Regions from separate parts of the Exiguobacterium oxidotolerans JCM 12280 genome, predicted to be linked through region 1. Evidence: riboswitches for the same ligand, from Rfam matches in the RefSeq annotation. Region 1 holds a riboswitch; each other region holds the start of a gene.
The links. Region 1 has a riboswitch for lysine ahead of P403_RS0110625 (aspartate kinase). Riboswitches for the same ligand answer to the same signal wherever they lie in the genome.

Region 1 (10,478 bases):
TTACAGAACTCAACATCATCGCCGGGGCACACGGGGTCGGACGGATTGACCACGTCGAGAACCGTCTCGTCGGAATCAAATCACGGGAAGTCTATGAATGTCCGGGAGCAACGGTCTTGCTAAAAGCCCATGCCGCACTCGAGACCATCACATTGACGAAAGACGTCGCACACTTCAAACCGATTTTAAGTCAACAATATGCAGAAACCATCTATAATGGTTTGTTCCATGCCCCGTTGACAAAAGGTTTGAAAGCCTTCTTGAAAGCGACACAACAAGATGTCACGGGCGAAGTACGGGTCAAACTTTATAAAGGCAATGCGACGGTCACAGGACGTCAGTCACCGGTGTCACTTTATGATGAGAAGCTTGCGACGTATACGAAAGAAGATGCGTTCGATCATGAAGCAGCGAAAGGATTCATTAAATTGCATGGTCTTGCGATTGCGACACACGCAAGTGTTCATCGGCAGGAAGGCGTGACAAAATGACGAAACTTTGGGGCGGACGGTTTACAGAAGGGGCTTCCGCTCAGGCTGAAGCGTTTGGAGCATCGATTTCATTCGACCAAAAGCTTGCGGCAGTTGATTTAGAAGGAAGTCTCGCCCATGCCAATATGTTGTATCAACAAGGCATATTAGAAGAAGCGGAATGGAAAAAAATCGAAGCGGGTCTCAAGACGTTACAAGCTTCGATTGGAACACATGTCTATTCGCTTGCTGACGAAGACATCCACATGAATCTCGAACGGTTGCTGACGGAACAAATCGGACCGGTCGCAGGCAAATTGCATACAGCGAGAAGTCGGAATGACCAGGTTGCGACGGATTTACATTTATGGATGGAACAACATGTGGTTGACTTAATCGAAAGCCTACGCAACTTGCAGACGGTGATTACGGAACAGGCGGATGTACACGTCGAGACCGTCATGCCGGGGTATACCCATTTACAGCGGGCACAACCGATTTCACTTGCACACCATCTACTCGCGTATTTTTGGATGTTCGACCGTGACGTTGATCGCCTGACGGATAATTTGAAACGGATTCGGATTTCGCCGCTCGGTGCGGGGGCACTCGCCGGGACGACATTCCCGATTGACCGTTTCAAGTCAGCGGAACTGCTCGGATTTGAGCACGTCTATCCGAACAGCCTCGATGCTGTATCGGACCGTGACTTCGTCATTGAATACCTCGGGATTGCTTCGACGGTCATGATGCACCTCTCACGCTTTTGTGAAGAAATCATCATCTGGGCGTCGCAAGAATTTTCATTCATCGAATTGTCCGATGCATTTTCAACGGGTTCGAGCATGATGCCACAAAAGAAAAACCCGGACTTCGCTGAATTGATTCGCGGAAAAACAGGGCGTGTCTATGGAAACCTGATGGGGTTCCTGACGACGATGAAAGCATTACCGCTCGCTTACAATAAAGACATGCAAGAAGATAAAGAAGGGGTCTTCGATACGGCAGATACCGTTTTACAATCCGTTCAAATCTTTACAGGAATGCTCGAATCCGCAACGTTTAAGACAGAAGCGCTCAAGAAGGCGACAATGCAAGACTTCTCGAATGCGACGGAACTAGCAGATTATCTCGTCACAAAAGGTGTTCCTTTCCGGGAAGCACATGAAATCGTCGGAAAAGCGGTCCTCCATTGTGTGCAGACGAATTGTTTCTTAAAAGATTTAACGCTTGAAACGTATCAAACGTTCCACTCCGTCATCGCGGAAGATGTTTATCCGCTCCTCGATCCTGTCCAGGCTGTCGCACGACGTGGTAGCTATGGCGGAACCGGCTTTGCTGCTGTATCTGAACAACTCGCTCAAGCGAAGGCGAAACTAACTGATTAACGGAAAAATGAAAAAATTTTAGCAAATGACTGGATTTAACAAAAAATGTTTGCTATAACTGTAACTAACAACCGACAGATAGAGGCGCGGATGACATCAGTAACATCATTTATTGAAGCGAGCATGCTGAGTGATGTGAAAGGGGAAATCCGCCGAAGTGAATGAGAAAGATGCTTCTTCTTATTTGCTGGTACAACGGTTAAGATCCGTTGTACTGCCGAAACCGATGTTTCGGAGCGCTATCTTACGTAAAAGAACGAAAGACTTTGTCTTCGTTTGTCCGATCGTGATAACGACGGGCCGTAGGAACGCTCCTACCGGCCCGTCGTTTTTTTCTGTTTCGGGACAAAGGAGATAGGATTGTGACAACTGTACTTAAATTTGGTGGAAGCTCGGTCGCGACTGTCGAACAGATTCAGTCAATTGCGAATTATTTAAAAAATCGGACAGAACAAGGTGAAAAACTAGTCGTCGTCGTCTCTGCGATGGGGAAGATGACAGACTCGCTCATCGCACAAGCACAAGCAATCACGGATCGTCCTGAACGACGTGAACTCGATCGATTGCTCGCAATCGGCGAAGAACAAACGATTTCGTTACTCAGCATCGCCTTAAATTCCGTCGGAGTAAAAGCCTTATCACAAACAGGTGCGCAGGCAGGAATCAGCACGATGGGGGTTCATACGAAAAGTAAGATTAAACAAATTGACGGGGACTTGTTACGAAAGAAACTCGAAACCTATGATGTCGTCATCGTCGCCGGATTCCAAGGCGTCAACGAGCTTGGGGATGTTACAACACTCGGTCGTGGTGGATCAGACACAACGGCTGTCGCCTTAGCGGCCGTCCTTGATAAGCGCTGTGAAATCTATACGGATGTCGACGGCGTCTATACGGCGGATCCACGGATTCATCAAGCGGCACAGCCGATTCCGCAAATTTCATATGATGAAATGATGGAAATGAGTGCACTGGGATCGAAGGTCATGGAGATGCGCAGCGTCGAACTCGGAAAAAAATACGGCGTGCATATCTTTGTTGGGAAAACACTTGAATCGGAAAGAGGGACTTGGATCATGGAGGCAACAGAAACGATGGAACAAAAAGCAGTCACGAGCGTCAGTGTAACGAAAAATGTTTTGACGGTTTCAATCAAACACGTTCCACAAACCAATTCAGCAGTCGCCGACATTTTTGAATTGTTATCGAATCGCCATGTCAATATCGACATGATCAGTCAAACGACCTTTGATAGTGACGTGTTCCTCTCGTTCTCTTGTCCACTCGATGAAGAAGAGTTTCTCGAAGAGGCGCTGAAGGATATCATCGATCGTTTTCCGACCGTTAAAGTCGATCGTCATAACGAGCATGCCAAGTTATCGGTCGTCGGAATCGGAATGCGTGACGCAACGGGCGTCGCATCAAAACTATTCGCGACGTTCCGTGCCGAGAACATCACGTTTTATCAAGTCACGACATCAGAAATCAGCATCTCGTATACAATCGCACAAGCAGATATCGAACGAACGGTCGCGGCGATCGCGAACGCGTTTAGCCTGTAAGGAGGAATGAACATGTATCACGTAGCAGTCATCGGTGCGACAGGCGCCGTCGGACAAAAGATGTTACAAGTCTTGAAGGAACTCGATTTTCCAGTCGGTCAACTGTCGGCGTATGCTTCAGAACGATCAGCAGGAAAAGTCGTTTCGTTTAATGGAACGGACGTGACGATTACAGCTTTATCGGAAGACATCATCCATCACGGGATCGACGTCGCATTATTCGCAGCCGGTGGAGCAATCAGTGAACAGTATGCCCCCTTGCTGGCAGAACACGGAACACTTGTCGTCGATAATTCAAGTGCTTTCCGGATGCAAGAGACAATTCCGCTCGTCGTACCAGAAGTCAATCCGGAAGCGGTCAGCAGCACCAACCGACTGATCGCTAACCCGAACTGCTCGACGATTCAATCCGTCGTTGCCCTGGCACCGCTCAAACACTTAGGTTTTGAACGAATCACGTATACGACGTATCAAGCCGTCTCCGGTTCCGGTCAAAAAGGAATCGAGGATTTAGCACGTGGCAGTCGCGGTGAAGAACCGGTCAACTATCCGCACCCGATCCATGATAATATCTTGCCGCATATCGATGTCTTCTTAGAAGACGGGTACACGAAAGAAGAGCAAAAAATGATTGACGAGACACGGAAGATTTTTAACCAACCGAACTTACCGGTCAGTGCGACGTGTGTCCGTGTTCCCGTCACAAATTCGCATTCAGTTGCAATCAACGTGACGTTTTCAAACGAGACGACGGTCGAAGCGATTCGCACAGCACTTGCTGACGCGCCAGGCGTCGTACTGGTTGATGATGTTTCGCGAAATCAGTACCCGATGCCGCTTGATGCAAGCGGGACGGACGAAGTGTACGTCGGGCGGATTCGTCAAGATCAAACGCTCGCGAACACATTCCATCTCTGGTGTGTCGCGGATAACATTCGAAAAGGCGCGGCGTCAAATGCAGTCCAGGTCGCGCGTCATGCTTTAGAAAACGGCATCCATTCTTAATCATACTAAGGAGGAATTTAACATGTTCAAAGGAGCAGGAACAGCATTAGCGACACCGTTCAATTCAGCAGGTGAACTCGACTTAGTCGTTTTTGAACAACTGATTGAACAGCAGCTTGCAGCCAATATCCAAGCGCTTGTCGTCGCGGGGACGACAGGAGAAGGATCGACGCTTTCGAGTGAAGAATTCGAGACATTACTTGAGACGGCCGTTCGTGTCACGGCAGGCCGTGTTCCGGTCATTGCCGGTACGGGAACGAACAATACGGCACAGACGATCGAAAAAACGAAAACGGCGCAACACCTTGGAGCTGACGCAGCGATGCTCGTGACACCGTATTACAATAAAACGTCGCAAGCCGGTTTGGTTGCTCACTTCACCGCAGTCGCGGATGCTGTCGAATTACCCATCATGTTATACAACGTTCCTTCACGGACCGGTGTCGCGATTGCAGTTGAGACAGCTGTGACACTCGCGGAGCATCCGAACATTCAAGCATTCAAAGAAGCGAGCGGGGATGTCAGTTTCATGGGTGAATTGATGACGGCACTCCCCGAAGGTTTTGCAGTCTTCTGTGGCAACGACGATCAAATCCTGCCGTACATGGCATGGGGGGCACAAGGTGTCATCTCGGTCCTGTCGAACCCGTACCCGGCAGAAACACAAGCGCTTGCTGAAGCGATGCTTGCGAATGATTTAACTGCGGCACGGCGCATTCAAAGCGATTTAATGCCTGTCATCGCAGCCATCTTTAGTGACGTCAACCCGATTCCGGTTAAAGCAGCACTCGAAGAAATTGGGTTTGCAGTCGGTGCACCACGCTTGCCGCTCGTTCGCCAATCGGATGCCGGGCACGCACACTTACTCGAGACGATGCATGCTTATAAAGGAGTGGTTCGATGAAGCTTGCCATTCATGGATATGGTGCGACAGGGCATTATGTCGAGGAATTGGCACCCGCTGAAGTCGTTGCTGTCATCGACCGAACGAAGTCAGCAGAGAAAGTGCCGTCGTATCAAACCGTATCCGAGTTGACGGAAGAAGTCGATGCCATCATCGATTTCTCGCACCCGAGCTTGTTGCCGGATTTACTGGCGTATGGCCTCAAAACGAAAACACCGCTCGTCATCGCGACGACCGGATTTTCGGAAGCGGAGTTACAAACGATAAAAGACGCTTCGGCTGAGATTCCGATTTTTCAGTCGTACAACATGTCGTTCGGGATTGCGATGATGCAGCAATTGTTACAGGTGCTCGTACCACTCGCCAGTTCGTTCGATATTGAACTGTTAGAAAAGCACCACAATCAAAAGGTCGATGCACCAAGCGGGACGGCAGAACTCTTATTGCGGACGATTCAAGAACTCCGTGACGTCCAGCCGGTCTATGAACGTGAATCGACACGGGAAAAACGCCAAGCGTCTGAGATCGGCATGCACTCGATGCGTGGTGGAACAATTTTCGGTGAACATGAAGTGTTGTTCGCCGGGGTCGATGAATTGATTGAAATCAAGCACACGGCATTATCAAAAAAAGTATTTGCTTCAGGTGCGATTAAAGCAGCCGAAGCACTCATTCAAAAATCGGCGGGACTCTACACGTTAGAGACGCTCTACTCACAGGAGGATTCACATGTTACTAACTGATGCTTACGAAATTGCGAAATTCATTAAAGATGCTAAAAAACAGACACCGGTCAAACTTTATGTCAATGGCGATTTAGCGGGCTTGACGATTGAAGGGGCGACAGCTTTTGGATCGGATGAATCAAAAATTTTCTTCGCCGATGCAGGACTTGCTGCGACTTTCTTAGAAAAGTATTCAGACCGGATTACGGACGTCCACGTCGAATACGACCGTCGGAACAGTGCTGTACCGATGCTTGACACACGTCACTTGAACGCCCGTATCGAGCCGGGTTCGTGGATTCGTGATCACGTCGTCATCGGTGACAATGCAGTCGTCATGATGGGTGCAATCATCAATATCGGTGCATCGATCGGAGATGGTACAATGATTGATATGAACGCCGTCGTCGGAGCACGTGGCACGATTGGGAAAAACGTTCATGTCGGTGCAGGTGCCGTGGTCGCAGGTGTCCTTGAGCCACCTTCAAAAACACCGGTCATCATCGAAGATGGTGTCTTGATTGGAGCGAACGCCGTCATCTTGGAAGGCGTCCGTGTCGGAAAAGATGCAGTCGTTGCAGCAGGCAGTGTCGTCACAGAAGACGTCCCTGCAGGTAGCGTCGTTGCTGGAACACCAGCACGCGTCATCAAACAGAAAGACGAAAAAACAGCAGAGAAGACGCAACTAGTGGATGATTTACGTTCACTCTGATTGACGTCGAAGAGGAGGAAAACACATGGCAGTGGATACACAGTATGGTGAAGCGATTTGGTTAGACGGGATTTTTCATGATCCAAAAGAAGCGAATACGAGCGTCATGTCACACGCGATTCATTACGGAAGTGGTTTTTTCGAAGGGATTCGTGCGTACGCGACGCCTGACGGTCCGGCAATTTTTCAATTGACGGAACACATCGAACGTCTCTTCCGGAGTTGCGCGTTCTATCACGTCACGATTCCATATACAGTGGAAGAACTTGTCCAGGCAACGATTGATCTCGTTGCGAAAAATGGCTTTGAGTCTTGTTACATCCGTCCATTCGTTTTCCTCGGAACACCGTGGCAAGCCTTGATGGCAAAAGATACGACGGTTCACGTCGGCATCTCATGTTGGGAACTTGGTGAATACTTCGATAAAGGTGTCGGCATTCGTGCGAAAGTCGCTTCTTATCGTCGGGTATCGTCAACGATGATGCCGATGCAAGCGAAAGCCGCTGCGAACTATATGAACTCACAACTCTTAAAAGGCGAAGCCCTTCGTGATGGATTTGACGAAGCAATCGCACTCGATATGAACGGTAATGTCAGTGAGGCGAGTGTCGCGAACTTATTCATGTTGAAAAACGGGACGATCTACACGCCGTCACTCGACTGTTCTGTCCTTGACGGCATCACGCGTCAAGTCATCATGCGCCTCGCGCAAGATCAAGGGTACCCAGTCGTCGAACGCCACATCGGGCGAGACGAACTGTATGTCGCAGACGAGATTTTCTTAACAGGGACAGCGGCAGAAATCACGAGTGTTGGTGAAATCGACCATATTACAATCAACGGCGGAACACGGGCTGTCGCGGATGAATTGCTCGAGCTTTACCGACAAACGGTCTCAGGACAACTCCCACAATATGCAGACTGGTTGACACACGTCACACCAGCGGTAGCTGAATGAATACACGTACACGCGTAACAATCGATCGGGAAGCGGTGCGACAAAATGTCGCATCGGTCTTCGCTCGATCGCAAAAACAGATTTTCGCCGTGGTGAAGAATAATGCTTATAACCTAGGGATGCTTGAAATGGTTGGGACATTGATGGAAGCGGGCGTGCATCATTTTGCGGTTGCTGAAGTCTATGAGGCAATTGAAATTAAAACGAATTTTCCAGACAGTTATGTCTTAGCGATGAATCCAGCGACTCAGTTCGAGGCTGCTCGAGACTATGGCATCGCGCTTGGAATCCCGTCGGTAGATTGGTTGAAGCGGTATCAAGCAGACCTTTCGAACATCGAACTCCATTTAAAGGTCAATGTCGGGATGAACCGTTTTGGTGTCAGTTCACTTGAAGAAGCGCAAGCAGTCCTTGAAGTAGTGCAGGAGCAACAGCTCTGTTTGACAGGGCTATATACACATTTTCCGCTCGCAGACGAGCCGGGAGCGGACCATGATGGACAAGTCGAGCGTTTCTTAGCGATTGCGAACGTCGTCCGGACACAACATGAATTTACGTACATGCATGCTGAAAATAGTGCGACGATCGTCAAACATGACGAACGCCTCGCCTTTTGTAACTATGTTCGTCCCGGTATCTTTTTGTTCGGTTATTCACCGATTGAAAAGATGGACTGGTTAGTCCCTACATTACGGATGACGACAGAAGTCGTTGAAATCCGTGAAGTTGGGGCGGACGAACACGTCGGATACGGCACGTCTTACACGACGGATCAACCGCTTCGTGTCGCCGTCTTACCGGTCGGTTATGGTGATGGTGTCGTGCGAGGACGGTCCGCTTTACCTGTATTGATTCACGGGAAACCGTATTCAATCATTAGTAAATTATTCATGAGCCATACGTTCGTTGCCGTTGATTCGACAGTCGAAGTCGGGGATGAAGTCGTCTTGTACGGGGACGGGATTGAAATCGACGACATCACACGAACGGGAACGGCAAATAATTCGGAACAGATGTGTGCACGCTCATGGCGATTGGCACACCGTTATCTATAAGGAGGAACTATTTATGTACGGAAGCTCGTATTTGACGGAACAAGACAACACGCTTCAAATCGATGGTGTCGCAGCAACAGATTTAGCAGCACAATATGGAACACCCCTTTACGTGATGGCAGAGCGTGAACTGACAGACCGTTTAGCGACCGTACGAGATGGTTTCTTAACGAAATACCCGAATACGTATGCTTCCTTTGCTTCAAAAGCGTTGACGATTGGTGCCGTCTATCAGCAAGTCGTACGTCACGGACTCGGAATCGATGTCGTGACGGGGGGCGAGCTTTACATCGCGCGTCAAGCGGGTGTACCGGCTGAACGAATCTATTTCCACGGATCAAATAAATCGACGCAGGATTTACGGTATGCCGTTGAAGAAGGTGTCGGAAAAATCGTCATCGACCATTACGGTGAGATTGCACAGCTCGAACAAATTGCAGCAGATGCTTGTCAGACGGTAAACGTATTGATTCGAATCGTCCCCCAGGTCATCGGTGGGGCACATACTAAAATTCAGACGGGTGGCGTCGATACGAAATTTGGGTTCTCGACCCATGATGACTCGTATCTTGAAGCCGTTCGGGCAATCTTAGCGTCGGAACATCTTGTCCTGCTCGGTATTCATTGTCACGTTGGATCGCAAATCCAAGATCGTACCTTGTTCGAGCGGACGGCGCGGACGATGATGGGGTTTGTCGAAACGATTCGCCAAGAAACGGAATTCACGGCGAGCGAAGTCAACGTCGGCGGTGGATTCGGGATCGCGTATACGAAAGACGATGTCCCGCTTGATTTTGAACAGACGATGGAGCATGTCATGACAATTATTGAGGAAGAGTCGACACGACTTGGAATCGAACGTCCACGGATTGGGATTGAGCCAGGGCGGTGGGTTGTCGCGAATGCCGGGACGACACTCTATACGGTCGGGGCGATTAAAGAAGTCCAAGGGGTTCGGACGTATCTGTCTGTTGATGGCGGCATGGCAGACAATATCCGTCCTGCGCTGTACGGTGCAGTCTACGAAACAGTCATCGCCAATCGGGTGACAGGAACGCTGCGCGAAGTGACGGTCGTTGGTGCTGCTTGCGAATCCGGCGATTTAGTCGCAGAAAAAGCGCAAGTGGCGGAACCGGCTAGCGGGGATACGCTGGCGGTCTTCGGGACGGGTGCCTATAATTTCTCGATGGCGAGCAACTACAATCAATTTTTACGTCCGGCAGTCGTCTTCGTCAATCAAGGGGAAGCGCGTGAAGTCGTCCGACGCCAAACATATGCGGATCTCGTTACGTGTGATCTCGGTCTAGAAAACGTACGATCTTAATAAACAGCAAGCCTTCCCCGTCGACCGAAACGAGGAAGGCTTGCTGTTTTAAATTTTGGGAGACAGGTTTATCTGCCGAAAGATGGTGTTTCGAAACGTTTTGAGGGAGCATCAAGTCAAATTATTTGGAGGGGATGACCAATACTTGACCGATTGAAATCAAGCTGACATTCGTAATCTTATTCGCTGCTGCGAGCGAGCTGACTGTGACATTGTACTTACGGGCAATCGCATAAAGTGTATCTCCACTTTTGACGGTATAAGACGTCGTTGTTAGGGGAGGTGTTGTTGACGTACCGGGAATTTTCAATACTTGACCAACAGAAATCAAATTGATGTTAGTGATGTTGTTTGCTGAAGCGAGTGCACTGACGG
Region 2 (10,478 bases), 610 kb from region 1:
CCATGATTCCGCCGTCCGCTGTGATGTCTTCACCTGTCACGTAAGAGCTGTCGTCGGAAGCGAGGAAGAGGGCAACCGTTGCCATCTCACGTGGTTTCCCGAGACGACCCATTGGTGTGATCCATGCATTGGCATCACGGAATTGTTTTCCTTGGTCTTCGTCTTTTCCACCGACGAGCGTGTCGATGAGTGGTGTTTCGATCGTACCTGGTGAGAGCGAGTTGACACGAATACGGTCACGCGCATAATCGATTGCCATCGCCCGTGTAAAGTTCGTGATTCCGCCTTTTGCTGCATTGTAACCTGAACGGTTCAAGTCAGCAGCGCGACCTGACATTGATGACGTATTGATGATTGATCCGCCTTTTTCAAGCATTAATGGAATCAAGAATTTACTCGTCAAGAATGTACCGCGTAAGTCGACCGCGATGATTTGATCAAACAGTTCAATCGGATATTCATGGACTTTTCCGCCTTGCTGATCAATGCCGGCATTGTTGAAGAGGACATCAATCGTCCCATACGTTTCTTTCAGGTGTGTTGAAAGATTTTCGACACTATCGACTTGCGTGACGTCGACGTGAATCGCTTCCGCTTGTCCACCAGCCTGTTTGATTTTTTCGACCGTCTCCTGTGCTTTTTCAAGATTGACGTCAGCACAGACGACTTTCGCTCCTTGTTCCGCAAAGACGAGTGCCGTTGCTTGACCAATTCCTGTTGCTGAACCTGTAATGACTGCTACTTTATTCTCTAATCGACCCATGTGTAATTTCCTCCTTCTAAGTACTCTTGCTCCGCATGTTGTTCACCTTATGAATGATTCCCTGGACTTCAGAGGATAAACCTACTGAACTGTCTAGCAATTCATGAGAACGGGAACAGATGAAAAGTGAAAACCCGACAGGAAAGGAATGAGAACGCTGACATCTGAACAACGTGAATACGCAAAAAAATTACTCGATGAGGCGATTCTGTACCAAATCGATTTAGAAAAAGGGCAGTTCCGGAGTGAGTTGATTGACCGGACGACACCTGTCTTATGGTTTGGTGACATAAGCGAACGTAGTTGGCTTACGATTGCGACGAATCCGTCGGCAGGCCAGTTTTTGGACCGGGATGGCACGTTACGCTATGAGACGACGGGACCATTCGTCTTAAGGGAAGTCGACACGCCGCTTACAGAGTACCGGACGGACCAACGATTCGATCAAATGATTGATTCCTATAATCGTTACTTCAAGCAGCCCGACATTTATAAAACGTGGTTCGGACGGGAGGGAGGAGGAAAATTGGAAGGTTTTCTGAATGGATTCGGAGCTTCTTTTTACGGGACGGGAGAGCCGGTCATCCATACGGACTTCTTTCCATTTCCGACGAAACGGTATATGGGAACGATCGCTCAGCGACATGAACTGGAAGAAACCGTATTTGGTCAGACGTTCCTTTTGAGATTGATTCGTCTTTTTCGATTACGCGGCATTATTCTTCTCGGACGGGAACATACGGAACGTTACCGGACAATCGATCCGACGGCTACATGGCAAGCACCCGAGCCGGTCCCGGGGTACCCGGATGCCGTCGTCGAACTCGGGTATTCGGAACAATTTTCCGTTCCAATCATCGGTCTTCATTTTAAGCCGAGTGAACAGTTCATCGGGCTCGGGAATCGCCCGGATTGCCATGGTGTCAGTCATGGCACGTATGGATCGACCGCGCACTTACGAAACATCGGAAAGTATGTCCGAAAACGACTCGAAGAAGGGGATTGACACTATTTTTCCAATCCGTGATAATAGATATGTATTAGCACTCTTATAGTTAGAGTGCTAAAAAGAACTAGGGGGGTATCGGAAATGGAAACGAAACAGTTCAAGGCAGAGTCGAAACGTTTACTCGAAATGATGATTCATTCCATCTACACACATAAGGAAATCTTTTTACGTGAGTTGATTTCGAACGCTAGTGACGCGATAGACAAGATTTATTACAAAGCATTGACGGACGAGACACTGACGTTCGAAAAGGATGCCTATAAGATTACGATTGAACCGAACCAAACGACACGTCAGCTCGTCATTCGTGATACAGGAATCGGGATGACGAAAGAGGAGCTCGAAGCGAATCTCGGAACAATCGCGAAGAGTGGGTCACTTGCCTTTAAGGCGGAGAACGCTGCGCAAGATGGACACGACATCATCGGACAGTTCGGTGTCGGCTTTTATTCGGCCTTCATGGTCGCGGACGTCGTCACGGTCATCACGAAACCATTCGGTAGCGAAACAGCATACAAATGGGAATCGCACGGTGTCGACGGTTATACGATTGAAGAAGTCGAAAAAGCTGCAGTCGGGACGGAAATCACGCTGCATATCAAAGCGAACGAAGAAGATGAGAATTATGACGAGTATTTAGATACACATCGTTTGCGGACGATCGTCAAAAAGTATTCCGATTTCATCCGCTACCCGATTGAGATGGAAGAGACAGAACGTCAACCGGTCGAAGGGTCGGACGAGATGGAAGAAGTGAAGGTCGTCAAGACCATCAACAGCATGGTGCCGATTTGGCGGAAAAATAAGCGGGAGCTGACGGACGAGGATTACACGAACTTCTATCAAGAAAAACGATATGGATTTGATACACCAGTCAAACACATCCATATCAGTGCAGATGGTGCCGTCCGTTATCAATCGATTTTGTTTATCCCGGAGCAACCGTCCTTCGACTATTATTCAAAAGAGTTCGAGAAAGGTCTTGAACTGTATGCGAACGGTGTCTTGATCATGGAAAAATGCAGTGACCTCTTGCCGGACCACTTTAGCTTCGTCAAAGGGATGGTCGACTCGGAAGACTTGTCACTCAATATTTCACGTGAGTTATTGCAGCACGACCGTCAACTCAAGCTGATTGCGAAAAATATTCAAAGTAAGATTAAGACGCAACTCGAAGGACTGCTTCGCGACGATCGCGAGAAGTATGAAGCCTTTTATCAAGCCTTTGGTCGTCAATTGAAGTTTGGAATCTACAATGATTACGGTATGCATAAAGAGACGGTCAAAGACCTTGTCCTGTTCCACTCAGCAAAAGAGAAGAAGCTGGTCACACTCGCTGAATACGTCGCGGCGATGCCGGAAGAGCAAAAATACATCTACTATGCGTCAGGAGAAAGTACCGACCGATTAGATAAGTTGCCACAGTCGGAGCTCGTTAAAGACAAAGGGTTCGATATTCTGTACTTCACGGAAGAAATCGATGAGTTCGCGATTCAAATGTTGCTCAACTATGAAGGAAAAGAATTTAAATCGGTTACGAGCAGTGATCTTGGAATCGAGCAAGCGGATCAAGCAGAAACGACCGAAACACAAGTCGAGATGTTTACAGCAATGCAGGAAGTGCTTGCTGGGCAAGTCAAAGAAGTCAAAGCTTCGTCACGCTTAAAATCACATCCGGTCTGCTTTGCGACGGATGGTGCCGTTTCGATTGAAATGGAGAAAATTCTTAAGTCGATGCCAAACAACCAAGACGTCTCAGCCGTGAAAATTTTAGAGTTGAACACGTCGCATGACGTCTTCGAAGCGATTGAAACGGCCTTTAAAGAAGACCGTCCGAAATTTGAACGCTATACGAAATTGATGTACCAACAAGCGTTGCTCATGGAAGGCTTACCAATCGAAGATCCGGTTGCGTTTGCAAATGAAGTGTGTGCCTTGATGGTGTAAGTATGATGGTCAAAAAGCGATTTTTCTCTTAAGTGAGAAGAATCGCTTTTTTTTGTGTTTTTTTGAAAATCGACGAGTTTAAACGGATAGGTCGATGTTTCTCGCTACTCCGTCCTGACTCGTCTTCAAAGCGACAACCTTCGTCACCGCTACAGCAAAGCTGTAAAGTCACGGCCGATTGCTTTTCCTCACGACATTCTCTAAAAAGCGTCATGTTTCGTTGACTCCTACGGGAAAAAGTGCGTTTTGAACGCGATTTGCCAGAGGTAGGCGAGACCCTGCTCATTGTCCTTTAGGGTCAAGGAGCAACGGCTTGCGCCTCGCCCGAGGAAAGCAACGAAAAAAAGACTCTTTTTATTTCTCCATACCATGTTGTCTACAACTTAAAAAAGGGATTGCACATCATCGTAGATGGCAATCCCTTCTTTTTTTCTCGTCTCGGCTAAGCTGAGCGTTCTTTTTTTATTATTCAGCGCGAAGTTCAGCTGGCACTTTGCCGCGTTTCGAGACGACATTCAGGACGACGAGTGCGAGTAAGAAGGCGATAAGTGCACCGATGAAGCCGATGATGGATGAATCGGTTAAACCGAGCACAAGGTAGCCGACTGCCGATGTCGCTGCACCAACCAACGCATACGGAAGTTGTGTCGTGACGTGATCGATATGATGCGAACCGGCACCTGTCGAACTGAGAATCGTCGTATCGGAAATTGGTGAACAGTGGTCTCCGAAGACGGATCCGGCAAGAACGGCAGCGAGCGTCGGAAGTAAGAGATTCGGTTCGACCGCCATGATGAGGTCAGCACCGATCGGCAGCATGATCCCGAATGTTCCCCAACTTGTACCTGTCGAGAATGCCATTAAGCTTGCGATCAAGAACAATAAGAAGGGGAGGTACGAAGCAGAAATCGACTTACTGACGAAGCTTGCTAAGTACTCACCTGTTTTCATGTCACCGATAACAGCGATGATTGTCCAAGCGAATAATAAGATGACGACAGCAGGCCACATGGATTTCATCCCAGCCCAGATGCTGTGTCCGTATTCGCGCGCCGGGATTTTCCGACCAATCAACATCAGGAAAGCAACGACTAAACTGATGACGACACCAGCAACGAGTGAACGTGTTACGTCTGTCGCTTCAAATGCACCAATCAACGTAAATGCACGATTATCAGCAGCGAGTGCCTGAGCACCGGTAAAGAGTAATGCGGAAACCGTTGCAATGACGAGAACGATAATCGGAACGACGAGGTCACGTACTTTCCCACCTTCGTGTTCTTTGACTTCCTCTGCCATCCCCATCGGTGTTCCTTTACTTGCGTCGAAAAGTTCACCTTTTAATGCACGAAGTTCATGCGTCCGCATCGGTCCGACCGCAATCCCTGTGTACGCGATGTAAAGCGTCAGCAATAGAGCGAAAATCGCATAGAAGTTGAGTGGCACGATCATCATGAAAGCACTGAATGCGGAATACTCCGTGATCGAATGCGTCGTTAAGATACCAGCGATGATCGAGATGATGAACGCTCCCCAACTTGAAAGCGGGCTGATGACGCAGACTGGAGCAGCCGTCGAATCAATGATGTATGCAAGTTTTGCCCGAGAGACGCCACGACGGTCCGTTAACGGACGACTGACATTCCCGACAGCAAGACTGTTGAAGTAATCATCGATGAAGATTAAAATACCTAAACCAAATGCTGCGAGGCGAGCGCCGCGCGCTGTCTTGACGTGTGTTGTTGCCCATTCACCGAAGGCATGTGCACCGCCCGATGTTTGGATCAGCGTCGATAGGACACCGAGTAATAGTAAGAAGATGAGTAATAAGACGTTCCATTCATTTAACGCCCCATCCGCCCAAAATAGACTAAAGATGTTTTTACCGAGATAGACGACCGTATCGATTGGATTAAAGCGATGCAGCAATAAAGCACCAATCAAAATACCGACACCAAGTGAAATAACGACTTTGCGCGTCACGATTGCAAGTGCGATTGCAATGACAGCTGGAATGAGCGCAACGATTGAATCTGAATAATTGACCATTGTGTGGTTCCTCCTCTTTTTTTAGAAGATGAGACCCATTGCATACAAAAAAGCAAGGGCACCGGCAACAAAGCCGACACCCTTGCTGGATGCGTCTTTCTTAGCCGAATTGGAGCGCTCCATACAAAACACGTATGGCAATCGAACGGGTATTTCCCAATTCGACCAGTACCATCAAGTCAGACACTTGACGATACTTCGGCAGCATTACCTTTCCTTGATCGTCCTCGTTGTCATCCTCAGATCAAATACTCATTAAGACCGCGCCTCTACCTCATCGATAGAATAGTCATATTCTTTTAATAAGAAAACCTTATCATATTTCAGAAAAAAGTTTCAAGTCTGTTTTTTTAAAAATATCAAAGTACTACAAAAATAGAGTTCAGTATATTAAAAAAATCGTTAGCGTGTAGTAACTTAATTCGACCTAGTGAAGTAGTGAATCAATTGTTGGTTGAGGTAGGAACGGTTGTCTTCGAATTGACGTTTACGATGGCCATTGGCACCAGAGGGATGAGGAAAACCCGATAAAAGAAAATGTTTTCGAATCCGTCCTTGATGAAGTAAGGTCCGGACCGTCGCCTCAACGATTCGGCCGAGCGGAATAATCAGGGCAGGTTCATTTAATTGATTCAATTCTGCTGCGAAGTGTTCATACGCATAGTGTCGGAGCAAAGGGATACGATCTATCTTCGGTTGATGACCACTGTAGTTTTTCCCGCGATAGAAAACAGGATGTTTTAAGATGGAGGTCGCATGGAGTAGCTCCTGGTGTTCATTAAATAAAGTAGCGGTCGTCGGAATCGACAGCATTGTCGCAAAATCAAGTTCGTCCAGCATCGTTACGAGATTTCGACGCATCACACCGGAAAAGCTAGCTGAATAATTGGCGATTTTTGCCGCTTCCTCTAACGAAACGCCATGGTGTAAGGCATCGGCCATCTCTTCGAACGCGATTCGCATCTGTTCAAGTCCTGGCGTAATTCCGACGATAATGACTTTTGCGAAAGGATTGATGTAGTCACCGATTGGGGAATAATAGACCGATAACTCATGTTCCGTCTGCAATAAAAAATCATCTGTACAAATATCTTCTCGTGTCAACGACCGGTCGACAGGCAAATCTCGAATGACTTGTTCAAAAATCGTTAAGGAATCAATCATAATATGTCCTCTCTCTCTAGTATTGGACATATAATAACAATAAATGGAACAATATACAATTTAACCCTTGTTAAATATTGTGCGAGGTTAATTGCAAAATAACGTTTGAAAAATTAAATCCCCGAATCGATTTAAGGATTCGGGGATTTAAGTCGTATCAATTAACGTGTACTTTCTTTCACAGAAGCGACTTCATAGGTGATGATTTCACTGCCGAGCATCGGTGACTCCTGTGCCTCTCCTTCTTGCTGCGCAGGACGCTTATGCGATTCCTTGAAGTCATCACTGTTCCGCCATGCTTCAAAGTGCTTCATGTCTTCCCAGTACATGTTGACGTTCATTTCGTCATGTTCTTCGATATTTTGCGTTAATAGAACTTCGACACGAATGAATCCGTCCATCGAGTCGAGACCACTCGGGCGTGTGAAGCGAGGTGCCAGTGCAGCAGCCATCCCTTTTTTGACTTTAATCCGGTTCGTTACGACGATCATAAAAACATCCCCTTTTATCGATTTACGTACCTCTTTAGTATAGTACGATGGAGACAACGATGCTTGAAAGAAGGAAGTTGAACTATGAAGGAACAAGAATATGAAGCCCGGCTCCACATTAAAACGATTGATGTCCAGCACCTCTACAATGCCTTCAGTCACTATAACCGTTATGAACCGACCCCATATGCAGCCCTGGATGAGCTATGCGCGGTCTATCCGTTTCATCCTGAAGATACGGTGATTGATTTTGGGTGCGGGAAGGGACGCTTGAACTTTTATCTCCACGATCGGTTTGACTGTTCCGTCATCGAACTCGAGATGAACGGTCAGTTTTATGAGGATGCACTGACGAATCAGGTGAACTACTTAAAAAAAGTTAAAAAACGGCGCGGGAGTCTTCAATTTGAACATGTCTATGCAGAAAGTTATCCGATTCCGGTAGAAGCGACAAAGTTTTATTTTTTTAATCCTTTTTCCGTTCAAATTTTTATCAAGGTCGTCAACCATATCTTACAGTCGGTCGAGCAGGCGCCACGGACCATCGATCTGATTCTTTATTATCCGGCAGATGAATACCGGTATTTTTTAGAGAACCAGACGGCGTTCGAACAAATCGAGGAAGTCCGGTTACGCGATTTATTCGAAAAAAATCATGATGAACGGTTTGTGATTTATCGATTCGCTACGTCCGACACGATAACAGAACGGGTATAACTAACTGTAGCCATTTCCTAAAAAAGAAATGAGGCGGTTGAAGTGATTCATCTCGAACATGTCACGAAAGCGTTCGCGTCGGATAAAGGAATATTCGATGTCAGTTTTTCTGTCGAGCCGGGCATGGTCTTTGGCTTCATTGGTCCAAATGGGGCAGGGAAATCAACGGCACTTCGTCAATTGATGGGCTTGATTGTTGCTGACTCCGGTCAGGCGACGTTTGGTGGATTTGATTGCTGGGTTGAAACAAAAGAAGTGAAACGACTCGTCGGTTATCTGCCGGGAGAAATCAGTTTGCCGGGAGACTTTACGGGAGACCACATCTTACAGTTGATGCAACAATTGCATGGTGGGGACCGGAAGCGTCAAGCGGACTTACTTGAGCGCTTTCCGTTCGATCCGAAAACGAAGGTGCGGAAGATGTCGAAAGGTACAAAACAAAAACTCGCACTCGTCGGATGTTTCATGAAGGACGCACCGGTCTATCTCCTTGATGAGCCGACGAGCGGACTGGATCCGTTGATGCAGGAACGATTTCTGACGTGGTTAGAGGAAGAACGTCGCCTCGGAAAAGCAATTTTGATGAGTTCGCACCACTTCCCGGAGATGGAGAAGTCGTGCGACCGGGCAGCGTTGATAAAAAATGGACGAATCATCGTTGAATCCGATATCCATGAACTGATCCGGTCGAGCCGGAAACAGTATACGGTCGAATTCGGTCTTGCTGCACAGGCGGAACAATTTGCGATTCAAGTCGGGGCGACGCAAAAGCAACAACGTGTCTCCTTTTTGACAAGTGACCAATTGACACTGAATCAAGTTCTCCGTCTCCTGACCGCGTACGACATTCGTTCGATTCAGACGGCGACGGATGATTTGGAGCATGTCTTTTTGCACTATTACGGGGAGGGTGACGAATCATGAGCGTGGTCGTCTGGTCTTTACTCAAGCAGAACGTCAAACCGATCGTTGCCTATTCGCTTGGTACCAGTTTGTACTTATGGTTGCTCGCCGCCTTGTATCCCTCGATGATGAAGACCGGTCTGCTCGAGGCAAAACTCGAAGCTCTCCCAAAAGAGGTGCTACAGGCATTTCAATATGACAAGGTGACGTTCAACAATCTGCTCGATCTCTTAGGGGGCAATTATTACGGATTGATTTTTCAAGTCATTGCGACGTTTTATATGTTGTCACTCGCAGCCCGGTTACTGGCCCGTCCGATCGACAATGGCGAATTGATTTTATATCTTGCAGCCCCGATCACGCGGATTCAATATACGGCAGCAGCGCTCATCGTCATGCTGATTGCGAGTACCTGTCTCATTCTATTGAATGGGCTCGTTTTACTGATGGCGGACTGGACGATGTCTGGTATCTCGATTGATGGTATGACTTTATTGCGCCTGCAAGTCAATGCATTGTTTTTACTCTATGCGATTGCGAGTTTTACGTTGTTTATCGCGACACTCTTTGACGATGAGCGTCGTGCTTTTTCCGTCGCTGCCGGTGTCCTCGTCCTCTCGATTGTCTTGACGATTGGAGCGGGCTTAAGTGAAAAAACGGACTGGATGCGTTATGGATCGATCTTCAGTTTGTTTGATACGGGACGATTGCTGGCGGGGACAGAACATTTACTGTTGCACCTTATTCTACTTGTGCTAATCTGTCTGATGTTCAGTAGTTTTGCTTTCATCAGTTTTCGAAAACGAAATTTATCGATTTGAGGCATCTTTTTGACAAAACAAAGCGAAACAGCCTTTCGAAATCTACAGAAAGTGAACATTTAGGATTTGAACGTTGCGTAAGTGCTCGATTTTTACTAAGATAAAGGAATGTTATAGTTCTGGAAAAAGAAATGAGGTCTCACTAATGAATAAACCATCCATTTATGGATTAACAATTGAGCAGATGACAGACTGGTTATCGCATCAAGGTCACAAGCCGTTCCGTGCGAAACAGGTTTGGGATTGGCTTTATCGTAAACGTGTCACTACTTTCGCTGAAATGACGAATGTCAACAAGGATTGCCTTGAGTTGTTAGATCAGAGTTTTGCGATTGGCTCGATGACAGAATCAGTTAAACAAGAATCAGCGGACGGAACAATCAAGTTCCTCTTCAAGTTGTATGACGGCAGTTTGATTGAAACAGTCCTCATGCGTCACAAATACGGACTCTCTGTCTGTGTGACGACACAAGTCGGTTGTAACATCGGCTGCAGCTTCTGCGCGAGTGGATTGATTAAGAAGAGCCGTGATTTGTCAGCTGGTGAAATCGTCGAACAAATCATGAACGTCCAACATCACCTCGATGCTGTCGGTAAAGAAGAACGTGTCAGCC
Region 3 (10,478 bases), 320 kb from region 1:
CACGTCACGACACCGGAATGGATGATGTTACCACTCGTCGAAGGGGGAACATTCGGAAGTTTTTCAACTTCTATCGGTTTACGTGTCTACGACCAACTCGCTGGTGTACGACGCAATGAACGCAGAACGATGTTATCAAAAGAAGAAACACTCGGTTATGAACCACTCCTGCGCTCAGAACACCTCGTCGGTGGCGGGCGCTACGTGGAATACAAAACGGATGATGCCCGCTTGACGATGGAGGTCCTAAAATCTGCTATCAGTTATGGTGGTCGTCCCGTCAACTATACGAAAGCAGAATCACTCGTCTACCATAACGGGAAAGCTGTCGGCGTCGAAGTCCGTGACCTCTTAACAGACCGGACGTATACGATTCGGGCGAAAAAAATCATCAATGCGACGGGTCCATGGGTCGATGAACTACGGGAACAAGACGGTTCAAAATCTGGTAAGTCGCTCCACCTGACAAAAGGGATTCACCTCGTCATCGATCAAGCTGATTTCCCGCTCCGCCAAGCCGTTTATTTTGATGTCTCAGACGGACGGATGATTTTCGCAATCCCACGCGAAGGGAAAACCTACGTCGGAACAACCGACACGAACTATAAAGGTGACATTCTCGAGCCAGGTGTCACGGAAGAAGACCGCGACTATATCTTAAAAGCGACAAATGATATGTTCAATATCGAGCTTCGTCCGGAGCACGTCGAGTCGACATGGTCTGGTCTCCGTCCATTGATTCATGAAGATGGCAAAGATCCGAGTGAACTGTCCCGTAAGGATGAAATCTTCGTCTCGAAATCCGGCTTGATGTCGATTGCTGGTGGTAAACTAACCGGTTACCGGAAAATGGCGGAACGCATCATCAATATGGTCGCCGAACAATTCAAAAAAGAAGAAGACCGGATCTATCTTGAATCACGGACGCGTCATATCTTACTTGGCGGCGGACATAAAGATGGTAGTAAAGGATTCGCCCGCTACTTGAAAGAGCAACAACCGAAAGGCGAAGCCCTCGGTCTCTCGCCAGACGAGACGACATGGCTCATCCAACGCTACGGAACGAACGTCGAACGGGTGTATGAACTCATTCGTTCACGTGGCAGTGAAGCGGAACGTTACCAGTTACCACTTCACTGGTTCGGTGCACTGCTTTACGGACTCGAAGCCGAGCTCGTCATGCAACCTGGTGACTTCTTGAATCGCCGTGCATCCGCCGTCTTCTTCGATTATCCAAATGCCGAGAAATATGCTGACGGCGTACTCGCTCTCATGCGTAGCGAACTCGGTTGGTCGGCTGAAGAAGAAGCAAAAGCCAATGAAAGCATCAAACGTGAGTTTGACGCTGTGCGTGTAAAAAGTTCAGTTCCCTCTTAAATAAGAAATAGCCTAAAAAAGGCAGGAGACGCCGAAGTTCAATTCGGTGTCTCCTGCCTTTTTCCGATTCCCAAAAGACCATTTTCTTATCGATTCGTCATCCAGTTCAAAAACACGTGGAAGTCTAGCTTCGTTCTTTCCGCATAGGCGTTTGACCAGCGTTGAATTTGCTGAAGGAACACTTGCTCTGACTCTCCGATTGCTTCGATAATCGCGACATCCGCGTGATGCGTGAGAACCGTCGCCTTAATTCCTGCATCCATATCGGCTCGCGCATGGATTTTCGCCGTAATCCGACCTTGAAGAGCTAATACATTTTCAAGATCATCCTGGCTTTTAATATGCTTTGCTTTTAATTTCTTTTTGTACGGAGAGCGCTCTCGAATGTAATACTCTTTTTGATGCATCGTCACATATCCGAGATGAGGATCTTCGTCCGCTTGCATCGCTTTTTGAGACGCGACGACCCGTAATCCTTGATGGACGGCCTCGACATCTTCTCGGTAAACAGGAACGAATAAGGACGGCACAGCCGTTTGTGCTTGTTTCATCTCAAGGATGACGTCCGGCTCTTCCTTCCCTTCCCCATTGATCAAAATGTAATAGCGTTCCAGACCAATCGAGGCGGTTCCGCTATCCAGTTTGTGGACGATGTCCTTGATTGCATAAAACGCGTCGTCTCTTCGATCGTTCTCATCGACTGATGCAATGTAATCCGGCCAAATCGCTTCGATTGCTGCGTACGTTTCTTTTTCGACACGCTTCATATCCGGTAGATCAAGAAACTTCCGGTGCCCATCAATCACAGCGGTTCGTTCACCAAGCAAGTCCGCTTTCTTTTTTTCAGCTTTTTTAATTAATTTTCGAATCGGTCCTTTCGTATTCTTGACCGTAAAACAGATGTCACTCGGATTTTTACCATTCGCGTATTCATGCAGGTCGTGTAAGTAGTTTTCAATGTAGGCCTTAATCGCCGGTTCCGGATTGTAAGCGACCTCGTCTGCAAATAGACGGACCGAAACGGCCATCCGGATGACATCGTAAAGATAGGATCCGAGATACCCTTCATCAAAGTCATTAACGTCGTAAATGATTTCACCCTTCGCATTTCCATGAACACCGAAGTTCTCAAAGTGGAGATCGCCTTGAATCCATGTCGGTGTCTCAACCGGTGTGTCGAATCCTAACGGGATACGGGTCAAATCATAGTAAAACAGATGGGAACTGCCACGGAAAAACAGAAACGGACTTTGGCTCATTTTCTCGTATTTTTGTCTGCGCGATGCTTCATCGAGTCGACGGATTTCATCGTCATAAAAGTCCAATACTTTGGCAATCGTCATCTGTCGAATGTCATCATACACTGTCGTAAACACCCTATGACCTCCTTTTTGCTTCTAAAAAAGGCAGCCAAAACGAATTCGTTTTGCTGCCTTTTGATTTTACTTACTCGAAGTGTTTTTTATATTCCCCGTATCCGGCAGAATCAAGCTCTTCTACTGGAATAAATCGAAGAGCAGCGGAATTGATACAGTAACGCAGACCACCGAGCTCTTTTGGACCATCATCAAAGATATGACCGAGGTGACTATCAGCATCAGCTGAACGAACTTCTGTCCGCGTCATGCCGTGCGTCGTATCAAGATTTACTTCCATCTTGTCTTCTGCGATCGGCTTCGCGAAACTCGGCCATCCACAACTTGAGTTGAACTTGTCTTTTGACGTGAAGAGTGGCGTTCCGTCGACGATATCGACATACAGCCCCGGACGTTCTTCATCCCAGTATTCATTTCGGAAGGCCGGTTCTGTCCCGCTCTCCTGTGTCACTTTATACTGGATAGGTGTTAAACGTTGTTTCAGTTCCTGTTCCTTACCGTGATCTTTCCACGCTTCTTTGACGAACTTGGCACGACCCGATCCGACACTATACATTTGATAGCGGAACGGATTTTTTTTGTAGTAGTCCTGATGGTATTCTTCCGCTGGCCAAAATGGTGCTGCCGGACGGATGTCGACCGCAACCGGTTTTGAAAAACGACCAGATGCATCGAGTGCTGCTTTTGATTGCTCCGCCGCTTGCTTTTGCGCTTCATCAACATAAAAAATAGCGGGTTCGTATGACTGACCTCGGTCATTAAACTGACCGCCGCCGTCCGTTGGATCGATTTGACGCCAAAATACTTCAAGTAATTCTTCATATGTGATGACGGACGGATCATATGTCACCTCGACTGCTTCGAGATGTCCCGTCGTCTCAGAACAAACTTCCTTATAAGTCGGGTTCTCGGTATGACCACCGGTGTAGCCGGAAATCACTTGGTCGACACCATCATATTTATGAAACGGTTTGACCATACACCAGAAACAACCACCTGCAAATATTGCTTTTGCCATCTATCTTCCCCTCCTCTTTCTCTCTCTCTAGTCTACTGCTTTTTAAAGCGTGTCCCTACTATCTTGCTCACTCAATCTTCTGGATTTGCCTTCAGGCGTCGCATGACAAAATAAATCGCTGCAAAAACTAAAATCAATCCGCCGAGCGAATACCAAATGTTGTTCATGCGATAAATCATTTGATAAATCGCTAATGTAATCAATAAAATCGCGATCGGGATGAATGCCCGTTTAAAGTGGTACCAATAGTTCACGTTGCTCGCCTCCGTTTTTCTTTAATCTTAATCGATTTGAGCCGTCAACTGTGAACTTATTCCGCTCGTTTGTACTCTTCCTCTAGATAAGTCGTATACCGCGTATGCCACGACTTCAAGGCAAAGCGCCAGAGGAAGACCGTCCCGACAAGCAAGACAAGCGTGATTGGCCAGAACCAACCTGAAACGATACCATCCGGATAGGCGAGTCCTATTTTCGAGAAGAGGACATACATTAAGATGATACTCGACACGAGTAAGACCGAGACGGGCATCGCATATTTCCACGGTGTCATCCCGGTCGTACGTACCGGTCGACGACGATTTACCTGCATAACAGGACGATATTTCCCCATGAACCACATGAACAGCACTTCGATCACCAATAAAATACCATAGCCATGGATAAAGCTGATTCCGTGATCGATTCCGAACAACTGTCTGAGTCCGAAAACAAAGAAGTAATAGGCAATGACATGAAAAACAATGACGATTTTGGCAGCAATCGGTGGAATCGTCCGCACGAGCATTCCCATCATGACGATGACGAGAATCGGAATGTTGAAAAATCCTGTGAACTGACGAATCAACGTCCAAAGACCGTCTGGTGCGTACATTAAGAATGGAGCGACGACAAATGAAATCAAGGCAACAATCGTTCCGAAGATTTTACTGACACGAATCAGCTGGCGGTCGGTCGCTTCCTTCGCAAAGACCGGGCGATAAATATCGAGTACGAACAACGTCGCGATACTATTTAAGAGTGAATTGAATGAACTAAAAACCGCTCCCAGCAAGACGGCCAAGAAAAATCCCATCAATGAGACCGGGAGCAACTCCGTGATTAATTTCGGATAGGCTAAATCTCCACTCGCTAGATTATCTCCATACAAATGAAATGCAATCACACCCGGAATCAACATGAAGACGGGAACAAGTAATTTCAGGAAGCCTGTCATCAAGACACCCTTTTGTCCCTCTTTTAAGTCCTTTGCTCCAAGCACGCGCTGAATCACATATTGATTGAGTGACCAATAGAAGAGATTCGCAAACAAAATTCCTGTAAAAATCGAAAAGAACGGAACGGCATCGGTTGACGACCCAATCGCATTCAATTTTTCAGGGTGTGTCGTTGCGAGACGCTTCATCCCGTCGACCATATTCCCGTCCCCGAGTGCAAAAAAACCAAGAATCGGAACAAGGAAACCGATGATGACAAGACCGACTCCATTTAATGTATCGGAGACGGCGACAGCCCGTAGTCCTCCGAAAATTGCATAGATGGCCCCGATGATCCCGACAACCCAAATGACGAGCCACAGCGACTGCGTATAACTCAATCCAAATAACTCTGGTACGTTAAACAGTTGTAAGACGGCAATCCCGCCTGAGTAAAGCATCGATGGAATCGTCACGCACATGTAGCCAAGTAAGAATAAGAGCACCGTCATTCGCCGGACCGTTTCATCGTAGCGTTGACTTAAAAATTCAGGTAACGTCGAAATCCCCATCCCTAAAAACTTAGGCAACAGATAGATCGCCATGATGATGGCAGCAAACCCTGCCGTGACTTCCCACGCCATGCTCGACATATTCCCCATGAACGACTGACCGTTCAAACCGATCAGTTGTTCTGCCGAAAGGTTAGTCAGAAGCAAGGAACCGGCAATAAAGATTCCACTTAGTCCACGTCCTGCCAAAAAATATTCGTCAACTCCCTGTTCCTTGCCTCGTGTCATGCGATAGGACACATAAGCAACGAGCGCCATGAAGAACGCTGCCGAACCAAGTGTCAAAATCAATTCATATGTACTCATTTCACACTTCCTCCATCCCGATTGTTTTAGTAGGTTTACTGTAAAGAATTTATTCCTTATTTTTACTTTATCGAAACAATATTTTTAGATAAAAATAAAAATATTAAAAAGAAATAATCCAATTACGGATTGACATACTTGAAGGGACATATCACGGAAAGAAACTAAAAAAATCTTTCGGAAAACCACTCGGTTCTTTTATACACAAAAAACCCTCTCGCAAGTGAGAGGGTCAGACTGTAGACAACATGCTACCTGGGAGATCAAGCATCTTTTTTCGTTGCTTTCCTCGGGCGAGGCGAGACAAGGAAGCGCGAACTGATTGCATCTCGTTATAGCAGTTAACTCTTCATAAGAGTTTGTTTATACGCTGCCCTCTCACAAGCGAGAGGGTCCTTTAGTTTATCCTATTATTTTTTCGGATGTTTCGGAAACTCCATCTCATCATACCGGACAACCGATGTCCGGTGTTTGACTTTATGTCCGAGCCAGAAGACGAGGAACAACGGAATCCCAATATACGTTGCTGCAATCCCAACCCAGTCGATTTGATCAGCGAGGAACGCGGCATAGTTTTGCCCAACGATAACGCGAGGAAACATAGGCCAAATGCGAATAGCGGACCAAACGGGAACGCCGGTGCAACGTACGGTAAGTTACTTAACGCATGCCCTTGAGCGACGAAACCTTTTCGGAAACGGTAATGACTGATCGCGATACCGAGCCACGCGATAAATCCTGTCATTCCGGAAGCATTCAGTAACCAAAGGTAGACTTGTCCACCGAACATCGACGTCAAGAAACAAAGCGCACCAATCGCCCCTGTCGCGAGTAACGCATTCCGCGGCACACCGTTTTTTGAGACTTTCGCAAATAGTTTCGGTGCATCACCTTGTCGTGCCAGTGTGTAGAGCATCCGGGTTGAAGCATACATCCCGGAGTTCCCGGCAGACAAGACGGACGTCAAGATGACCGCATTCATCAATGCTGCTGCAAACACGAGTCCTGCTTTTTCGAAGACGAGTGTGAACGGACTGACGGCAACATCCGTAATATCATTTGAGACAAGGTTCGGACTTGTGTATGGAATCAACATTCCGATGACGAAAATCGCAAATACATAAAATAATAAAATCCGCCAAAATACCTGTTTAACTGCTTTCGGAACATTTTTTTCCGGATCTTCCGACTCGCCTGCTGCGATTCCGACGAGCTCTGTCCCTTGGAAACTGAAGCCCGCAACAAGAATGATACCGATGACGGCTGGAATTCCTCCGACGAACGGTGCATCACCTAACGCAAAGTTTTTGAACCCTGCTGGTGCCTCTGACGTAAAGAGACCAAAAATCATCGCAACTCCTACACCAAGAAACACGATGACCGTGACGACTTTAATCATCGCAAACCAGTATTCGGCTTCACCGAATCCTTTGACTGAAAAATAATTCAGACCAATCATTAAAAGTAAAAACAGCGCGCTAAAATAGACGCCCGGAATGTTCGGGAACCAGTAATGCATGACGATTTGAGCCGCGACGAGCTCGACGGCAATCGTGACGGCCCAGTTGTACCAGTAGTTCCATCCTAAGGCGAACCCGAATGAAGGATCGACGAACTTCGTCCCGTACGTCGAAAACGATCCTGCGACCGGCATGTAGGCGGCCATCTCACCGAGGCTCGTCATCAAAAAGTAGACCATCAAGCCGACAATCGAGTATGAAAGTAACGCCCCACCCGGTCCTGCCGCAGCGACTGAAGCACCTGACGCGATGAATAGTCCTGTCCCGATCGCTCCGCCAATTGCAATCATCGACATATGCCGGGCTTGAAGCCCTCGTTGTAGCCCTTCTGCTGTCGAATCAAGAGGTTGTTGTTGTTGTAAATTGTTCATGTCTGTCGCTTCTCTCTTTTTATAATTTTTGAGAGGGCACAAAAAAAGCGCCCTCACCTTCCAAGAGGAAGATGAGAACGCAACATATCGATGATGCGTCTCATTCTACCGTCGTGAAAGATAGCTCCCCATAAACCGCAAACGGTTTATGACAGTATTAGACCTGTTTGATCTAATCCCAATCGCTGACTTTCAAAGTAGTCTACGATTTCGGCAATTCTTCCTTTTGAGCTATTTCATCTGCCGCTTGACGACATCCGTAACCCGACTCATAAGAATCGCAACCTCCATCCCACTGGTTGAGTGAGAACTAATTAAGTTGATTTACTAATTCATTACTTCGACATAGTACATAATATGTTTCTTGTTTGTCAATTTATATTTTTGAATCCTACCGTGCTCATAGTAAAATTCCGATATTTTTAGTACACTAAATGGTAGAAGGTAGTACAGAAAGGATGTTGCTCAGATGGGACAAGAACAACATGACCAATTGACATATCGATTAGAAGAACAAATGCGTGTCATTCTCCGGACATTGCGCCGTGAGTTGAATCAACTGTTTGAAGGTACTGCCACGCGAAGTGAATTCTTCATCTTACGCAGCTTATCTGAAAACGGCCCCCAGCGTCCGACATTACTCGCGGAACAGTTCGAACTCGCGACAAGCCAAGTCACTGCTTTGACAGATAAACTGTATAAGACCGGTTTTGTGACACGGACACGCTCGACGGAAGATCGTCGTTCCATCGTCCTCGCCTTGACAGACGAGGGAGAGGCCGCTTTTCGAAATCTCGAAGTCGTCCGTCGCACATATCTTCAGGAGCGATTCGGCACTTTGTCTGAAGAAGAACTGAACGTGATGATTCATGTATTTGATAAGATCCTCGCAACAATGGATGAAGAAGTCGTCTCATCCAATTAATAAAGTAAGAATTAAGAGAAAAACAGGTGTTTTATACTGTTTTTCTTTTTTTATTCTAAACATTCAGGCCTCCTATACCGTTAGTAGAACGAGTATACTCAAAGTATATAATTGGAAGTATACTGCAGGAGGAGTTGGGAGGATTTGTTATCAATCATGAATAACTTCATCATAAATTTTTGTCTATTGTTTACAACGATTACCCTTTTGTTTTTACCTTTTCGTAATCAACCGCGTGTCACACCAAATGCGAGCCTCGCGACACGACTGATTTTAGGTGTCGTCGCCGGTGCCATCGCTGTGCTGCTCATGTTCAACAGCATTCAAATCGATGTTGCCCGGATTGATTTACGGATTATCCCCGTCGTGATTGCCACGTTCTTCGGTGGTTTGCCAAGTGCGCTTATCACAGGCATCATGATTATCGGGACACGGTTTTTAATCACGCCGATTGACCAAATCGAAGGTGCCATCCTTGCGTCCGTCATCATCAGTCTCTTCATCTTGACGATTGGCATTGCACGTAAATTTTTACGGATGACCTTAGCATCTTTTGAATTGATGACAGGAATCGGGATACTTTATTCCTTACCCGCTATCTACGCGCTGACAAATAGTTGGGGAACATTCTTTAAGGTTTCAATTGCCTATATTTTCTTTAACTTACTTGCCGCACTCGTCACCTTCCGTCTCTTGACGGAACTGCGACGCCACTTTGAAAATATCCAGTACCAGCAAAAACTTGCGATGACCGACGCCTTGACGGGTCTCGCCAATCGCCGACGTCTGGACGACTCCCTATCACTCGTCGGATCAGACGACAATGGCTATTCACTAATCCTAATCGATATCGATTTCTTCAAACACGTTAACGATACATATGGTCACGATGCCGGCGACGATGTGTTGCGTCAACTCGGAACGACACTTGCCTCTATTGTTCGTCCGGATGATTTAGTCGGTCGGTACGGCGGAGAAGAATTTTTGATCATTTTACCGAACACATCATTGAAGGATGCGAAAAAAATCTCTGAGTTAGCGCGAACGACAGTCGCCCGTAACTTGTTCCCGACTGCACATGTACCTGATTTGCAGATTACGATTTCGTTAGGAATTGCCCATTCGGGTGGATCCCATACGTCACTCGAAGCATTGCAACAAGCGGATAAAGCACTCTATGCTTCAAAAGAGCACGGACGTAACCAAAGTACGATTTATACGAAACAGCTGGAATTCCGTCAAGCGTAATCTAACGTTATATCCGACTAGCACAAAAAGCGCCATTTCCTCACATCGGAATGGCGCTTTTTAGTTCATTCTTTAGACAGTTCCTGGACGTGTTTGAGGGAAACCAATACTTTCAACTGTTCCGAAGACGATCATCTGACTGAGCTGATTTGCCATATACTCGGAGGAATACGGACGATCATTTCGTAACCACGACATCAAGAGCCCGAGTTGACCACCGATGACGTAGTTCAGTAATAAATCCCGATCCACCGGAACAGAGACACTTGTTGTCTCCCGGAAAGCAAGACGGTAGTTTTCTTTTAACGTATCCAAGAAACGTGAGATGAACGTCTTGACTGTTCCTTGGAGCAGCATCGTCCGGTAAAAGCGCTCGTTTTGCTCAATGTGGATGAACAAACGTGCAAAGTAACGACTGACGCGTTCGACTGTCGGAGGCTCGGCCGATTGTTTTCCTGTAATCCGAATCGCTTCTGCGAGCAACGTCATATGTTCCTCAACGATTTGATCCAGCAAATCATATTTATCTTTATAGTGCGCATAGAAGGTCGAACGATTGACCTCGGCACCAT

Region 2: linked by a shared signal. The riboswitch ahead of P403_RS0107575 (Na+/H+ antiporter NhaC family protein) and the one ahead of P403_RS0110625 (aspartate kinase) in region 1 are both predicted to bind lysine.
Region 3: linked by a shared signal. The riboswitch ahead of P403_RS16045 (amino acid permease) and the one ahead of P403_RS0110625 (aspartate kinase) in region 1 are both predicted to bind lysine.

Annotation. Positions count from the first base shown of each region.
Region 1 is NZ_JNIS01000001.1:2,097,964-2,108,441, forward strand. Features, by position in the region: gene P403_RS0110615 (argininosuccinate synthase) at 1-491, shown strand, start outside; gene argH (argininosuccinate lyase) at 488-1,858, shown strand; lysine riboswitch at 1,930-2,108, shown strand; gene P403_RS0110625 (aspartate kinase) at 2,221-3,420, shown strand; gene P403_RS0110630 (aspartate-semialdehyde dehydrogenase) at 3,433-4,425, shown strand; gene dapA (4-hydroxy-tetrahydrodipicolinate synthase) at 4,448-5,329, shown strand; gene dapB (4-hydroxy-tetrahydrodipicolinate reductase) at 5,326-6,072, shown strand; gene dapD (2,3,4,5-tetrahydropyridine-2,6-dicarboxylate N-acetyltransferase) at 6,059-6,766, shown strand; gene P403_RS0110650 (branched-chain amino acid transaminase) at 6,792-7,724, shown strand; gene alr (alanine racemase) at 7,721-8,779, shown strand; gene lysA (diaminopimelate decarboxylase) at 8,793-10,103, shown strand; gene P403_RS0110665 (LysM peptidoglycan-binding domain-containing protein) at 10,225-10,478, opposite strand, start outside.
Region 2 is NZ_JNIS01000001.1:1,485,042-1,495,519, reverse strand. Features, by position in the region: gene P403_RS0107595 (SDR family oxidoreductase) at 1-763, opposite strand, end outside; gene P403_RS0107590 (hypothetical protein) at 912-1,769, shown strand; gene htpG (molecular chaperone HtpG) at 1,854-3,719, shown strand; gene P403_RS0107575 (Na+/H+ antiporter NhaC family protein) at 4,185-5,768, opposite strand; lysine riboswitch at 5,873-6,048, opposite strand; gene P403_RS0107570 (uracil-DNA glycosylase family protein) at 6,186-6,932, opposite strand; gene P403_RS0107565 (heme oxygenase) at 7,094-7,423, opposite strand; gene P403_RS0107560 (class I SAM-dependent methyltransferase) at 7,508-8,140, shown strand; gene P403_RS0107555 (ABC transporter ATP-binding protein) at 8,183-9,064, shown strand; gene P403_RS0107550 (ABC transporter permease subunit) at 9,061-9,864, shown strand; gene rlmN (dual-specificity RNA methyltransferase RlmN) at 10,010-10,478, shown strand, end outside.
Region 3 is NZ_JNIS01000001.1:1,782,880-1,793,357, reverse strand. Features, by position in the region: gene P403_RS0109200 (glycerol-3-phosphate dehydrogenase/oxidase) at 1-1,377, shown strand, start outside; gene P403_RS0109195 (DUF2252 domain-containing protein) at 1,464-2,753, opposite strand; gene msrA (peptide-methionine (S)-S-oxide reductase MsrA) at 2,824-3,771, opposite strand; gene P403_RS0109185 (hypothetical protein) at 3,843-4,025, opposite strand; gene P403_RS0109180 (solute:sodium symporter family transporter) at 4,082-5,842, opposite strand; partial or broken gene P403_RS16045 (amino acid permease) at 6,253-7,733, opposite strand; lysine riboswitch at 7,847-8,031, opposite strand; gene P403_RS0109170 (MarR family winged helix-turn-helix transcriptional regulator) at 8,203-8,658, shown strand; gene P403_RS0109165 (GGDEF domain-containing protein) at 8,803-9,906, shown strand; gene P403_RS0109160 (TetR/AcrR family transcriptional regulator) at 9,979-10,478, opposite strand, start outside.